DNA from 2 places in the Microvirgula curvata genome. Region 1 is predicted to be linked to the other one. Evidence: predicted binding sites of a transcription regulator. Region 1 holds the regulator's gene; the other holds the start of a gene.
What was found. Region 1 encodes FliA, which starts transcription of late flagellar genes. Its sites were predicted from a motif close to GCTAAAGNTNNNNNNNNNNCNGCCGATAAT; they were not measured.
Positions count from the first base shown of each region.

Region 2: a site for FliA is predicted at 2,886-2,915, ahead of ACYVG8_RS16150 (chemotaxis protein). Genes of this name have one in related genera too.

Region 1 covers NZ_BAAGUB010000002.1:19,561-26,242, reverse strand. The annotation lists gene ACYVG8_RS00200 (D-2-hydroxyacid dehydrogenase) at 1-5, opposite strand, end outside; gene cobA (uroporphyrinogen-III C-methyltransferase) at 440-1,195, shown strand; gene ACYVG8_RS00190 (RNA polymerase sigma factor FliA) at 1,311-2,048, opposite strand; gene ACYVG8_RS00185 (MinD/ParA family ATP-binding protein) at 2,059-2,928, opposite strand; gene flhF (flagellar biosynthesis protein FlhF) at 2,925-4,382, opposite strand; gene flhA (flagellar biosynthesis protein FlhA) at 4,405-6,489, opposite strand; gene flhB (flagellar biosynthesis protein FlhB) at 6,489-6,682, opposite strand, start outside.
Region 2 covers NZ_BAAGUB010000035.1:258,479-265,160, reverse strand. The annotation lists gene ACYVG8_RS16165 (homoserine dehydrogenase) at 1-683, opposite strand, end outside; gene cheD (chemoreceptor glutamine deamidase CheD) at 827-1,438, opposite strand; gene ACYVG8_RS16155 (sensor histidine kinase) at 1,609-2,739, opposite strand; gene ACYVG8_RS16150 (chemotaxis protein) at 2,974-3,915, shown strand; gene ACYVG8_RS16145 (chemotaxis protein) at 3,932-4,867, shown strand; gene cheY (chemotaxis response regulator CheY) at 4,996-5,394, shown strand; gene cheZ (protein phosphatase CheZ) at 5,432-6,451, shown strand; gene ACYVG8_RS16130 (chemotaxis protein CheA) at 6,492-6,682, shown strand, end outside.

The DNA.
Region 1 (6,682 bases):
GTCATGGCAGCTGGCTGGACGAAGGGTCGGGGCAACGATTGTAGCCTGCCGGCACCGGCTTGCGTTCGTGCCGTGTGCCGACAAACGTGCCTGCTTTTGGTGCAATGCAACACGACAGTGCGGGGAATCGCGGCTATATTGGACTGCAAGCGCTGTTTTTCAGTTGTTTCATGCATTCGGACTGGCTGGCACGCTTGATGCTTTGTTATTGACGAGCCCCGGCGGCGGGGCTCTCAGGGTTGTGTTGAATCCGGCCAGGGTACTCCGGTGCCTGCGGCCACTTTGACAGCGGCGTCCATTCGCCTGCCGTGCCAGTCACGGAAAGCGGATGCGACGCCCTTTTTTTGCCTGCCTGTCCCGTCTTTGCATATCGCCACAAAGCCTTTCCCACTTGGCGCAGTTTTTGACATCGTGGCGTCCATCTGCATGAGGAATTCATATGAACGCTGGCAAAGTCTGGCTGGTCGGGGTCGGTCCCGGCGATGCCGAACTGATGACGCTGAAAGCCGCCCGGGTGCTTGGAGAGGCCGATGTGTGGCTGGTCGATGACCTGGTCGGCGACGACGTGCTGGCGCTGGCCAGGGCGGACGCACGGCTGGTGCGGGTCGGCAAGCGGGGCGGCTGCCGCTCCACCCCGCAATCGTTCATCAACCGGCTGATGCTGCGCCATGCCCGCCAGGGGCGCCGCGTTGCCCGGGTCAAGGGCGGCGACGCCATGCTGTTCGGCCGGGGCGGCGAGGAGGCGGCGTGGCTGCGCGCGGCCGGCATCGAGGTCGAGGTGGTCAACGGGCTGACTGCCGGCATGCTGGCGGCAACGGCGATCGGCGTGCCGCTGACCCATCGCGACTGCTGTCGTGGCGTGGCCTTCGTGACAGCCCATGCCCAGGATGGCGGCGAACCGGACTGGGCCGCACTGGCCCGTTCCGGGCTGACACTGGCAATCTACATGGGCATGAAGCGGCTGGACCGTATCCGCGACGGACTGATGGCCGGCGGGTTGCCGGCGACGACACCGGTGGCCGTGGTGCAGTCGGCGAGCACGCCGAACCAGCAGCAACTGCTGACCACGCTGGCGCAACTGCCGGCACAGGCGCTGGCGGCCGGCCTGGGCAGCCCGGCCATCGTGCTGGTCGGTGATGTCGTCGCGCTGTCGTCACTGGCGGAATGGCCGGACGGTCTGTCGCGCGCGGCCTGAAAGCCGAGACGGTCTGCAAAGGTGCAGGTGCTCGCAAAAATGCGGCACGAAGAACTGAATCAGTCGGGCCTGCACCGACGCCACTCACCACGCAGGTGCCCACAAAAAGCGGCAGTCAAATCCAGCTGCGCAGCTTGCCGCGCAGGCGCGATACCGCCTGGCTGTGCAGCTGGCAGACGCGCGACTCGGTCACGCCGAGCACCGCGCCGATTTCCTTCAGGTTCAGTTCTTCCTCGTAGTACAGATTCATCACCAGCTGGTCGCGTTCCGGAAGCTCCTTGATGGCGGCGACCAGGTGTTCGCGAAAACGCTGGTCACCGAGCATCGCGAACGGGGTCTCCGCTTCGGGGCCGGCGACATGCTCGATGAACTGGGTGCTGCTGCCTTCGTCACTTTCGTGGCGGAAATCCTCGTAGTAGACCAGCTGGTGGCCCTTGCAGTCGTACAGCATGGACTGGTACTCGTCGATGCTCATTTCCAGCCGTTCCGCCACCTCGCTCTCGTGCGGGGCCCGGCCGAACTCCTGTTCCAGTGCCGTCAGCGCCTGCTCGATCTGCTTGGCGTTGCGGCGCGCCTGGCGCGGCAGCCAGTCGATGCGGCGCAGTTCATCGAGCATGGCTCCGCGTATGCGCTGGCTGGCGAAGGTTTCGAACAGCACACCCTGGCTGGTATCGAACTGCTGGGCCGCTTCGAGCAGGCCGATCATGCCGACCTGGATCAGGTCGTCGAGCTCGACGCTGGCCGGCAGCCGGCTGACCATCATGCTGGCCAGCTTTCTGACCAGTGGCGCGTGAGTAGCCACATCGACGGTTGTCGACGCGTCTGCGGGAAGATAGGCACGACGAAGTTTCATAAGTTGACAGCTAGACGATGATTTCTGACGGGTCGGGTTCGAGCAACCGTGCGGCATCACACAGTCGGGAAAACAGTTCATGCGCGACACCGGAGCCGGTGGCCCACAGTGGCAGGGCATGGGCGAGCTGGTTGGCGGCGGTGGCGATCTCGCTGGTGTCGAACGACTGGACTGCCGTCGTCTTCAGCACCGTGGCCCGCTTGGCCCAGTGGTCTTCCGGCACGTAGCCGACCCAGCGCAGCGAAACCGGCAGGTATTCGCTGGCTACCGTGGACAGCCGGGAGAACCAGTGCTGTGCCTCGTCCAGACTGTGCACACGGTTGACCAGGACGTTGAACTTGCGGCGGCCGAACTCGCTGACCAGGTATTTGACGGCAGTGTACGTCTCGGTCAGTCCGTCCTGATCGGGCGACAACACCAGTACGATATCGCCGGCCACCGCCGCCAGCAGCGGCGTCTGCGTGGGGGCGTCGATCAGCACGAATTCGGTGTCGCGGGTCAGGGCCAGATATTCGCTCTGCACGCGGTGGGCCGAGACGTCACTCAGCGCGGCCAGCACCGACGGGCGCGCATAGCCATTGAGCAGGTTGATGGTGCCGCCGAGCGGGCTGACGGCCGCATCCAGCGCCAGTTGCTGCGACAGGACCGTATCCAGCGTCTCGCTCGTCGACAGGTTGAAGCGGCGCAACAGCGGCTGGCCGGCATGGCCGTCGAGCAGCAGCACCCGCCGGCCATGGGTCACGCCGAGTGCGATGCCGAGTTCGGCGACCAGGGTGGTGACACCGGACGCCCGCCCGCCGAGAAAGGCGAAGCTGGCCGATAGCGCGTTGCCGAGCGACAGTCGCCTCAGGCTGGCCGCCTGATCGTCGAAGCGGGTCATGCGGTCTGGCCCCACTGGGCCGCCTGCAGGATGCGGTACTCGTCGGGTTCGTACGAGAACGGTCCGCGCGGCTGTTTCAACGGCTGGAACGTGCGTTCCACCAGATAATTGGCATCGGACAGGTACAGGTCTTCCGGCACCCGCTGACCATTGGTCACGTACAGCACCGGCAGCCGGTGGCGGATTGCCACGTCCAGCCCGACCCCGAGCGTCGGCGCCTCGTCGACCTTGGACAGGATGCAGCCGGCCAGGCCCTCGCCCTGATAGCGGGTGATGACATCCTGCAGCGTATGACCGGCGGCATTGGCCGACAGCAGCAGGATGCGCCGCACCGGCCGCTTGCCGGCCGCGTACATGCGCGTCTGTTCGCTGACGCGGTTGTCGCGCTGGCCCATGCCGACCGAGTCGATCAGCACCAGCTTCTTGTGGGCGAGGTCGGCCAGCGTCAGGTGCAGGTCGGCCTCGTTGTCGACGGCGTAAACCGACACGCCAAGGATGCGGCCATACAGTTTCAGCTGGTCCTGGGCCCCGATCCGGTAGCTGTCGGTCGAGATCAGTGCGATCGATTCCGGACCGTGCTTGATGGTGGCGCGGGCGGCAAGCTTGGCCACGGTGGTGGTCTTGCCGACGCCGGTCGGGCCGACCAGCGCGTAGACACCGCCCTTGTCGATGATGTCCTCTTCCTCCGGCAGCACGCGCAGATTGTGCGCCAGCGCCGACTTTGCCCATTTCAGCGCGGCGGCTTCGTCGAAGTGCGCCGGCAGCTTGGCCACCAGCTGGCGGCACAGTGCCGGGCTCATGCCGACGGCAAGCAGCTGGCGGAACAGCTCGGCCTGGCGCGGGTGGTATTCCTCGAGGTTGGCCCAGGCCAGGCTGGCGAGCTGGGCGGTCAGCAGTGCCTTGAGTTCGCGCATTTCGTCGCCCAGCTCGTCGAGCTTGGCCTCGGCGCGAACCGTGGTCGGCGCCGCTTCGGCCGGTGCCTTGTCGCGCGGCGCTGCCTCTGCCGCCGGGGCCGTTTCCGGGCGGGGTGCCGGCTCGGCGCGGGCGGGTTCCTCGCGATTGGCGGCCTCCTCGGCACGGGCGATCAGGCGGCTGAAGTCGACACGCTTGATCGACGTGTCCGGCTCATTGGGCGGAATGATCCGCGCCACCGGCTCGGCCAGCGGCTCGACCGGCAGCGCATAGGTGCGCGCCAGCGCACTGGCGACCGGGGACGGCTTGGCCGATTTTGGCGGCAGGGCGGCCGCACTGCCGCCATGTCGCGGCGGGTGCTTGACGTTGGTGGCCAGCGAAGCCGCCAGCGTGTTCACGTCGGCGTCGGCTACCGCCATGATTTCGATGCCGCCGCCGGGCACGCTGCGGTTGCTGAGGATCAGGGCATCGGTACCCAGCTCGTCACGCACCTGGCGCAGTGCATCACGAGTGGTTTTGCCGAAAAACTTTTTGACGACCATAAGGCGTTATCCCACTGTGAGACTAGCTGCGTGCCCCGACCACGCCGACCACGCGAATGGTCTTGCTGTCGGGAATTTCATTATGGGCCAGCACGGCGAGCTGGGGCAGGGCGCGGCGCATGAATTTGGACAGGACCGGGCGCAGGGCCTGTGGCGTGATCAGCACCGGGTTCAGCCCCTGCTGCTCGATCCGCTCGGACTCCTGGGCCGCCGACTGCAGCAGGGTTTCCGCCAGACCGGGTTCGAGGCCGCCGCCGGCCTTGCTCTGCATGGCGCCGATCAGGATGCTCTCCAGCTGCGGATCCAGCGTCAGCACCGACAGTTCGTTCATGCCGGGGAACAGCTGGGCGACGATGGCGCGCGACAGCGTGATGCGCACGGCCGCGGTCAGATCGTCGATGTCCTGGGTTTGCGGCACGTGTTCGGCCAGCGTCTCCAGTATGCTCTTCATGTCGCGGATGCTGATGCCTTCGCCGAGCAGATTCTGCAGCACTTTCTGCAGCGTGCCGATCGGGATGATCTTCGGCACCAGCTCCTCGACCAGCTTTGGCGATTCCTTGCCGACATGATCGACCAGTTGCTGGGTTTCCTCCCGGCCGAGCAGCTCGGCGGCATGGTTCTGCAGAATATTCGAAATATGGGTGGCGACCACCGTGCTGGCGTCCACCACGGTATAGCCGAACGTCTGCGCTTCCTCGCGCTGGCGCGCCTCGATCCACAGCGCCGGCAGTCCGAAGGCCGGGTCGGTGGTCGGGACGCCCTTGATTTCGCCGAGCACGCGGCCCGGGTTGATCGCCAGGTACTGGCCGACAAAGGCCTCACCGCCACCGACCTCGACCCCCTTGAGCAGGATGCGGTAGGCGTTCGGGCGGATTTCCAGGTTGTCGCGGATATGCACAGCCGGCAGCAGGAAGCCGACTTCCTGTGCCATCTTCTTGCGGATGCCGCGAATGCGGCGCAGCAGCTCGCCGTCCTGGGTGCGGTCGACCAGCGGAATCAGGCGGTAGCCGACCTCGAGGCCGACAGCGTCGACCGGCTGCACGTCGTTCCAGCTGACTTCGGCCACCGGGGTTTCCGGCGGCGGCGGCGACTCGGATTCGGCCCGCGCCTGGGCTGCAGCCAGCTCCCTGGTGCGGTGGTCCTGCCACCATGCCAGCCCGGCCAGAATGGCGGCGATCAGCAGGAAGGCGAAGTGCGGCATGTTCGGGATCAGGCCCATCAGCCCGATCACTGCCGCAGTGATGTACAGCACCTGCGGCTTCATGAACAGCTGGCCGAGGAACTGCTCGGACAGGTCCTTTTCGGTGCCGACGCGGGTGACGACGATGCCGGCGGCGGTCGAGATGATCAGGGCCGGGATCTGGGCGACCAGGCCGTCACCGATGGTCAGCAGCGTGTAGGTCTCGGCCGCGACGCCGACCGGCAGGTCGTGCTGGACGATACCGACGATCAGCCCGCCGATGATGTTGATCAGCATGATCAGGATGCCGGCGATGGCATCGCCGCGCACGAACTTGCTCGCGCCGTCCATCGAGCCGAAGAAGTTCGCTTCCTCGGTGATCTCCTGCCGGCGGCGGCGGGCGTCGTCCTCGCCGATCAGGCCGGCATTGAGGTCGGCGTCGATGGCCATCTGCTTGCCGGGCATCGCGTCGAGGGTGAAGCGGGCGCTCACTTCCGCAATCCGCCCGGCCCCCTTGGTGATGACCACGAAGTTGATGATGGTCAGGATGACGAACACCACGATGCCGATCGCGTAGTTGCCGCCGACCAGGAAGTGACTGAAGGCCTCGATGACCTTGCCGGCCGCGTCAGCGCCGTTGTGACCTTCCATCAGGATCACGCGGCTCGACGCGACGTTCAGCGACAGCCGCAGCAGGGTGGTGACCAGCAGGATGGCCGGGAAAGCGGAGAACTCCAGCGGCTTCTTGATCTGCAGGCCGACCATCAGCACGATGATCGACACGGCGATGTTGAAAGTGAAAAACACGTCGAGGATCACTGTCGGCAACGGCAGGATCATCATCGCCAGGATGAGCAGGATCAGGACCGGACCGGCCAGCGCCGCGACGTTCAGGTTGAAACGCTGGAGCAGCAGGGAAAAATTCATTACGCGCGAGGCTCCTCATGCGGCGAAGTGTCGGCGGGGGCTTCATTCGCTTTTTTCTTGCTTTCCGGGTCGAGCTCGGTCGGTACGGGCAGCGATTCCGGATACAGCGGCGCGATGCCGCCATTCGACTGGTAGTTCTTCAGCTGGAATACATAGGCCAGCACCTGCGCCGCGGCGGTGTACAGCGCGGACG
Region 2 (6,682 bases), on a different contig from region 1:
ATGCCTTCGAGATAGCACTTGTCGAACTGCATCGGGATGCCGAAGGCCAGCGCCGCCATGATGGTCAGCTTGTGGCCGGCGTCATGGCCCTCGATATCGAAAGTCGGGTCGGCTTCGGCATAGCCGAGGCGCTGTGCCTCGGCCAGCGCATCGGCGAACGGCAGCCCCTTCTCGCGCATCTCGGTCAGGATGTAGTTGGAGGTCCCGTTGATGATGCCGGCGATCCATTCGATATGGTTTGCCGCCAGCCCTTCGCGCAGCGCCTTGATGATCGGGATGCCGCCGGCCACCGCGGCCTCGAACGCGACCATCACGCCCTTTTCGCGCGCCCGGGCAAAGATTTCGTTGCCGTGCTCGGCCAGCAGCTTCTTGTTGGCCGTGACCACGTGCTTGCCATGATCGATGGCGGTCAGCACCAGGTCCTTGGCGATGCCGGTACCGCCGATCAGTTCGATCACGATGTCGATATCCGGATGGGTCGCGACCACGCGGGCATCGCTGACGATCTCGATGCCGTCGCCGACAATTTCGCGCGCCCTGGCAATATCGAGATTGGCCGCCATTTTCAGCACGATCGCACGCCCGGCACGCCGGCTGATTTCTTCCGCATTGCGTTTGAGAACGGTCGCGGTGCCGCCGCCGACCGTGCCGACGCCCATGATGCCTACATTGATCGGCTTCATCGTCACTCCTGCTATCGATTGTATGTTCCGGGAATAGTCGCCGAATATGCCACACATTGGGCATGTCGCGCAGTGCAGCACACGCCCCCGTTCGCCAAATTGTGCAAAAGGGTGGCGCGGTTCCGGAACGATCGATCAGGGGGCTAGGACGGGAAGCCCTTGAACGGCTGGCGCCGCAAGCGGTCGCGGTAAGCGCATTCGCGCTCGTAGATGGTGCGGTTGTGGACGTCCTTGATCTTCTTCACCAGCACGCGGCCGCTGAGGGTGAAGTAGTAGACCTTGCGCGGATAGCAGTCGAGCAGGTCCTCCGCCAGCACCGGAACGCTCTCCTCGGCAAGAAAGCGCCGGACGAAATCGACATTGCGCTCGCCGATATTGGATTTCAGCATCCCGCGCAGCACGCTGCCGCCGCCGAATACCTTGGCCTCGAAGCGCCGCCGGTCGCCGCCGAGCCGCACCATTTCGTCGATCAGCACTTCCATCGCATGCTGGCCATAGCGTTCGGGCAGATTGGTCAGCGCGTCCTGATCGGACACGCCATCGGGCAACGAAAAGTGATTCAGCCCGGCCACGCCGGCCACCGGATCGCGCAGGCACACCGACACGCAGGACCCCAGCACCGTCACCAGCAGCATGTCGCGATTGGTGGCAATGAACTCGCCCGGCAGCACCTTGGCCGCCTCGAGCTGGAAATTGGCGTCGTAGTAGGAGGCTCCTGGCATGGCTGCACTGGTCTTGGTATTGCCTGTGTTCATGGTGGTCTCGCATGTGGCCGCAAGCGGACACCGGGCCGGAGACCGGTCCGCGGCTGCGGGAAGAACGGTCACTGCCGCCCTGCCGGCAAGGCAATGACATCCGTATGTCTTGTCTAGATATAGACCAGTGGAATCCCGCTGCGCGATCCCTTCGCGGTGCCCGCTTGCATTCAGTCGTCAGCCAGCGGCAGGGACAGCACGAAACACGCCCCCGGTGCATGGCGCGCATCCAGCCGCAACTGTCCGCCCTGCTGCTGCGCCACCCGGGCAGCAATGGCCAGCCCGAGACCGGTACCCTCGCTGCGCGTGGTAAAGAACGGCTCGAAAATGCGCGAGGCGATCTCGGCCGGCACGCCCGGTCCCTGGTCGCTGACGGCGAATTCGACGCCGGCCTCTCCGCGGCGGACCGCCAGTGAGACCTCGCTGCCCGGGGACGAGTAGGCGAACGCATTCTCGATCAGGCTGACCAGAGCGCTGACCAGCGCCCTGGCATCGGCCCGTACCCGCGTCACGCCCGTGTCCTGCCGGCAGGCAAACGTCACGGCGCGGGCGCGGGCTCCGGCCAGCACCGCATGCTCGACCTCGTCCAGCACGTCGGCCACGGCGACGTCGTGCAACTCGAACGCCTCGCCGCGCACATAGCCGAGCGTGTCGCGGATCAGGCCTTCGAGCTGGCGCAGACGGTCCAGCGCCTTGCCGGCAAAGCGTTCCCGGTCTTCCCGGCCCAGTGGTTCGCGGGCCAGATTGGCGGTGTAGAGCATGGCGGTGGCCAGCGGCGTGCGCAGCTGATGCGCCAGCGATGCCGCCATCTGCCCCATCGCCACCAGTCGCTCCTGATCGGCCAGTTGCCGCGCTAGCGCCTGCTGGCGCGAGATGTCGTGCAGCAGCACGATGGTCGAACCGTCCGGCAGCGGACGCTGCTCGACAATGACTTCACGCGGCGCGGCCCCGGATGGCAGCAGCCAGGCGTCACCGACATCCGCCGGTGTCATCGCGGCCGATACCTGCGCCCAGTCCAGTCCGGTCCAGTCGGCCCCGGCCATGTCCTGCGCCGCCGGATTCTGCCGCAGCACGGTGCCGTCTGCCGCCAGCTCGACCACGCCGGCCGGCAACGCATCGAGCAGCAGCGCCAGCCGCTCGGCCAGACTGGCACGCTGCGCGCTCTGGCTGGCCAGCGCCAGATTGGCCATCTCCAGTTGCGCCGACAGGGTCGCCAGTTGCTTCTGCAGATCGGAGTACGCGTGGATCAGTTCACCGGACGCGCGGCTGAACAGACCGAACGCCTCTTTCAGCTGCTGCACGTCAGGAGAATTCTCCTGTGGACCGAGTTGATGATTCTCATGGCTCATGGCAGCCCCTATGACAGCACTAAGGGAAATGTGGTAGTAATCTACTCAGGAAATGTTCCGCACAACTGCGAGAAAAATCCTAACGAACGTCTAGAGTCACTTATGATTCTGCAGTTGTTGTCGATAGTATTCCTGACAGCCCCCCGGGCTGGCGATTTGAATTTGCAAAGATGAGCGGAGCACCTTGTGTCTGAACTACTGAAAAGCATTGACGCGCGAACCAAACTCGCGGGTGCAAACAAGCTGGAGATCCTGCTTTTCTCGCTAGGGGTCGACCAGCGGACCGGCCGTAAGGAAACTTACGGCATCAATGTATTCAAGGTCCGTGAAGTGATGCGCACCCCCGAGATCACGACGGCGCCGGAAATGGCCAGCTCGGTCGAAGGCATGGTCAGCCTGCGCGGTCACCTCGTTCCGGTCATCGACCTGGCGAAGTATACCGGCGTGATCACCGAGAAGACCCCGGAAGTCATGATCGTGACCGAGTACAACGGCCACACCCAGGGCTTCCTGGTCGAGGCGGTCGATACCATCCTGCGCCTGGACTGGTCGGCGATGCGCGTGCCGCCGGAAATGATCTCGAACCGCATGGGCGGTCTGGTCACCGCCGTGACCGAGCTCGACAACAATAATCTGGTGATGATGATTGACGTCGAGCGCGTACTGGCCGAGACCACCGATATCGACGACTCGTTCCAGTTCGTCAATATCGAGCCGATCAAGGAATCGCGGATGGTGTTCTTCGCCGACGACTCCGCCGTGGCCCGCAAGCAGATCGAGAAGACGCTGCAGGCGATGAACGTGAATTACGCATACGCAATCAACGGTCGCCGCGCCTGGGAAGAGCTGCAGCGCATGGCCAGTCAGGCCGAGCAGGCAGAGAAGCCGTTGAAGGATATGGTGAACCTGGTGCTGACCGACGTTGAAATGCCGGAAATGGACGGGTTCCTGCTGACCAAGATGATCAAGAGCGACCCGCGCTTCGCCGGCATTCCGGTGCTGATGCACTCGTCGCTGTCTGGTCAGTCGAACCAGCGTTTAGGCCAGTCGGTCGGTGTCGACGACTATGTGTCGAAATTCGAGCCGCAGAAGCTGTCGCTGAAGATGCGCGAATTGCTGAAGCTCTGACCCTGCTACGAGAATAATGGCCATGCAAGACATATCCCTGATCGATAACATCGATGCGCGCACCAAGCTCGCCGGCTCGAACAAGATGGAAGTCCTCCTGTTCTCGCTCGGCACCCGCGAAACCTTCGGCATCAACGTGTTCAAGGTGCGCGAAGTGTCGCAGACGCCGGAAATCACCAAGTCGCCGAACATGCCGTTCGGTGTCGAGGGCGTGATTTCCCTGCGCGGCAACATCATCCCGGTCATCTCGCTGGCCCGCTTTACCGGCGCGCAGGATGCGGACACCCACAAGTACGAATCGATGATCGTCACCGAATTCAACAAGAGCACGCAAGCGTTCCTGGTGGAGTCGGTCGACCGCATCATCCGCATCGACTGGGACCGGATGAAGGCGCCGGACAACATGATGCCGCAGGGACAGGCCATGATTACCGCCGTCTCCGAACTGGACGACGGCAAACTGGTTTCCATCCTCGACGTCGAGCAGATCCTGGCCAGCGTCGTCGGTGAAACCCGCATCCCCGACATTCCCAAGGCCGGCACCGGCAGCGACGAATTCATTTTCTTCGTCGACGACTCGGTGGTCGCCCGCAAGGAAATCACCCAGGTGCTCGACAAGATGGAAGTCAAATACCATCAGGCCACCAATGGCCGCGAGGCCTGGGAACGACTGCAGGCCTTCGCCAACCGTCCGTGGATGGATGGCGCCACGCTGCACGACACACTGAAACTGATCCTGGTCGATGCCGAAATGCCGGAAATGGATGGCTACGTTCTGACCCGGCACATCAAGGGCGACAAGCGCTTCGCCAATATTCCGGTGGTCATGCACTCGTCGCTGTCGTCCAATGCCAACCGGGCGATGGGCTCGAGCGTCGGCGTCGACAACTACGTCGCCAAGTTCGAACCCGCGCTGCTGGCGGAAACGATGTTGCCGTACCTGCAACGCTGAGCGCAGCATTCGCAGTGAGCGCCGCCATCGTTACGATCCGGCTCGACCCACGGTCTACCAGACAGAACCGGCTCCGGGCCCATGACCGGCAGCTTTGACAAAGCCACACATACGCAGGACAACGCCCCATGATCGAGGCAGCAGACAAGAACACACGCTTTCTGGTCGTCGACGATTTCTCGACGATGCGACGCATCCTCCGCAATCTGCTCAAGGAGTTGGGTTTCACCAACGTCGATGAAGCCGAGGACGGCCAGGCCGCGCTGCACAAGCTCAGAAGCCAGACATTCGATTTCGTCGTGTCCGACTGGAACATGCCGAACATGACTGGCATCGAGCTTCTGCGCAATGTACGCGCCGACGCCCAGCTCAAGCATCTCCCCTTCCTGATGATTACGGCGGAGGCGAAGCGCGAGAACATCATCGAAGCGGCCCAGGCCGGCGCTTCGGGCTACATCGTCAAACCCTTTACCGCTGCCACATTGGAAGAAAAGCTGGGCAAAGTCTTCCAGAGCGTGGCCAAGTAAGCAGAAAACCGAGGGAGGCTACGTGCCGGATAATCACTTGGAAAACGGCGATTCGCCCGAACTCGAGGCCCTGTTCGATCGTGTCGCTCACGACACGCATGTACAGGAAGCCCCGGCCGCGCCGATCGCTGCCGTCGTGCCCGCCCCATCAGCAGATGGCGACAGCGCCGAATTGCAGGCACTGTTTGACAGTGTCGCCGCCGCACCCGTTGCGCCACCCGTCGTACCGACGCCCGCCCCCGACCTGAGTGCCGCCGGCGACAGCCCGGAACTCGAAGCGCTGTTCGACAGCGTGGCCGCCAGCGTGGCCCCGGTCGCGCCCCCGCCCCCGGTCGTCGCGCAGGTGACCGCCGCCGGCGACAGCCCGGAACTCGAGGCGCTGTTCGACAGCGTGGCCAGCCAGGCCGCGGTCAGCGCAGACGCGCCAGCCGCTGCGGCACCCGTTGCCTCCGCTGACAACATGTATTCGCGAGTGGGCCAGCTGACCCGCAAGCTGCATGATGCGCTGCACGAACTCGGCTACGACAAATCCCTCGAACGCGCCGCCAGTGCCATTCCCGACGCGAAAGACCGGCTGTCCTATATCGCCACGCTGACGGAAAACGCCGCCGAGCGCGTGCTGAACGCCACCGACCGCGCGCAACCGCACCAGACCCGTCTGGAGAGCGGCGCCGCCGCCCTCGCCAGCGACTGGGACAAGGTGTTTGCCAACCAGTCGTCGCTGGAAGCCTTCAAGGCACTGGCGAAGTCGACGCGCGGCTACCTGGCCGAAGTGCCCGAACATACGCATGCCACGTCTTCCGAGCTGATGGAAATCGTCATGGCGCAGGACTTCCAGGATCTGACGGGTCAGGTGATCAAGAAGGTCGTGGAGATGGTCCAGCACATGGAGCAGGAACTGCTGTCGTTCCTGATGGAATACCAGCCGGAAATCAAGCCGGACCCGACCGAGCTCCACTCGCTGGAAAACGGCCCGGTCGTCAATCCGGCCAACCGCACCGACGTGGTAACCGACCAGAAGCAGGTCGACGACCTGCTGGCAAGTCTGGGTTTCTGATGCATACTGCATACACAACACTTTTCTCGCAGAGGCTGTCATGAGCGACTTCGCCGGAATGGAAGAACTGCTTCAGGATTTCCTGACAGAGTCTCTCGAATTGCTGTCCGATGTGGACAACAAACTGGTTGAACTGGAAAAGCGTCCCAACGACAAGGGACTGCTGAACGACATTTTCCGGGGCTTCCATACCATCAAGGGCGGTGGCGGTTTCCTGAACGCCACCCCGCT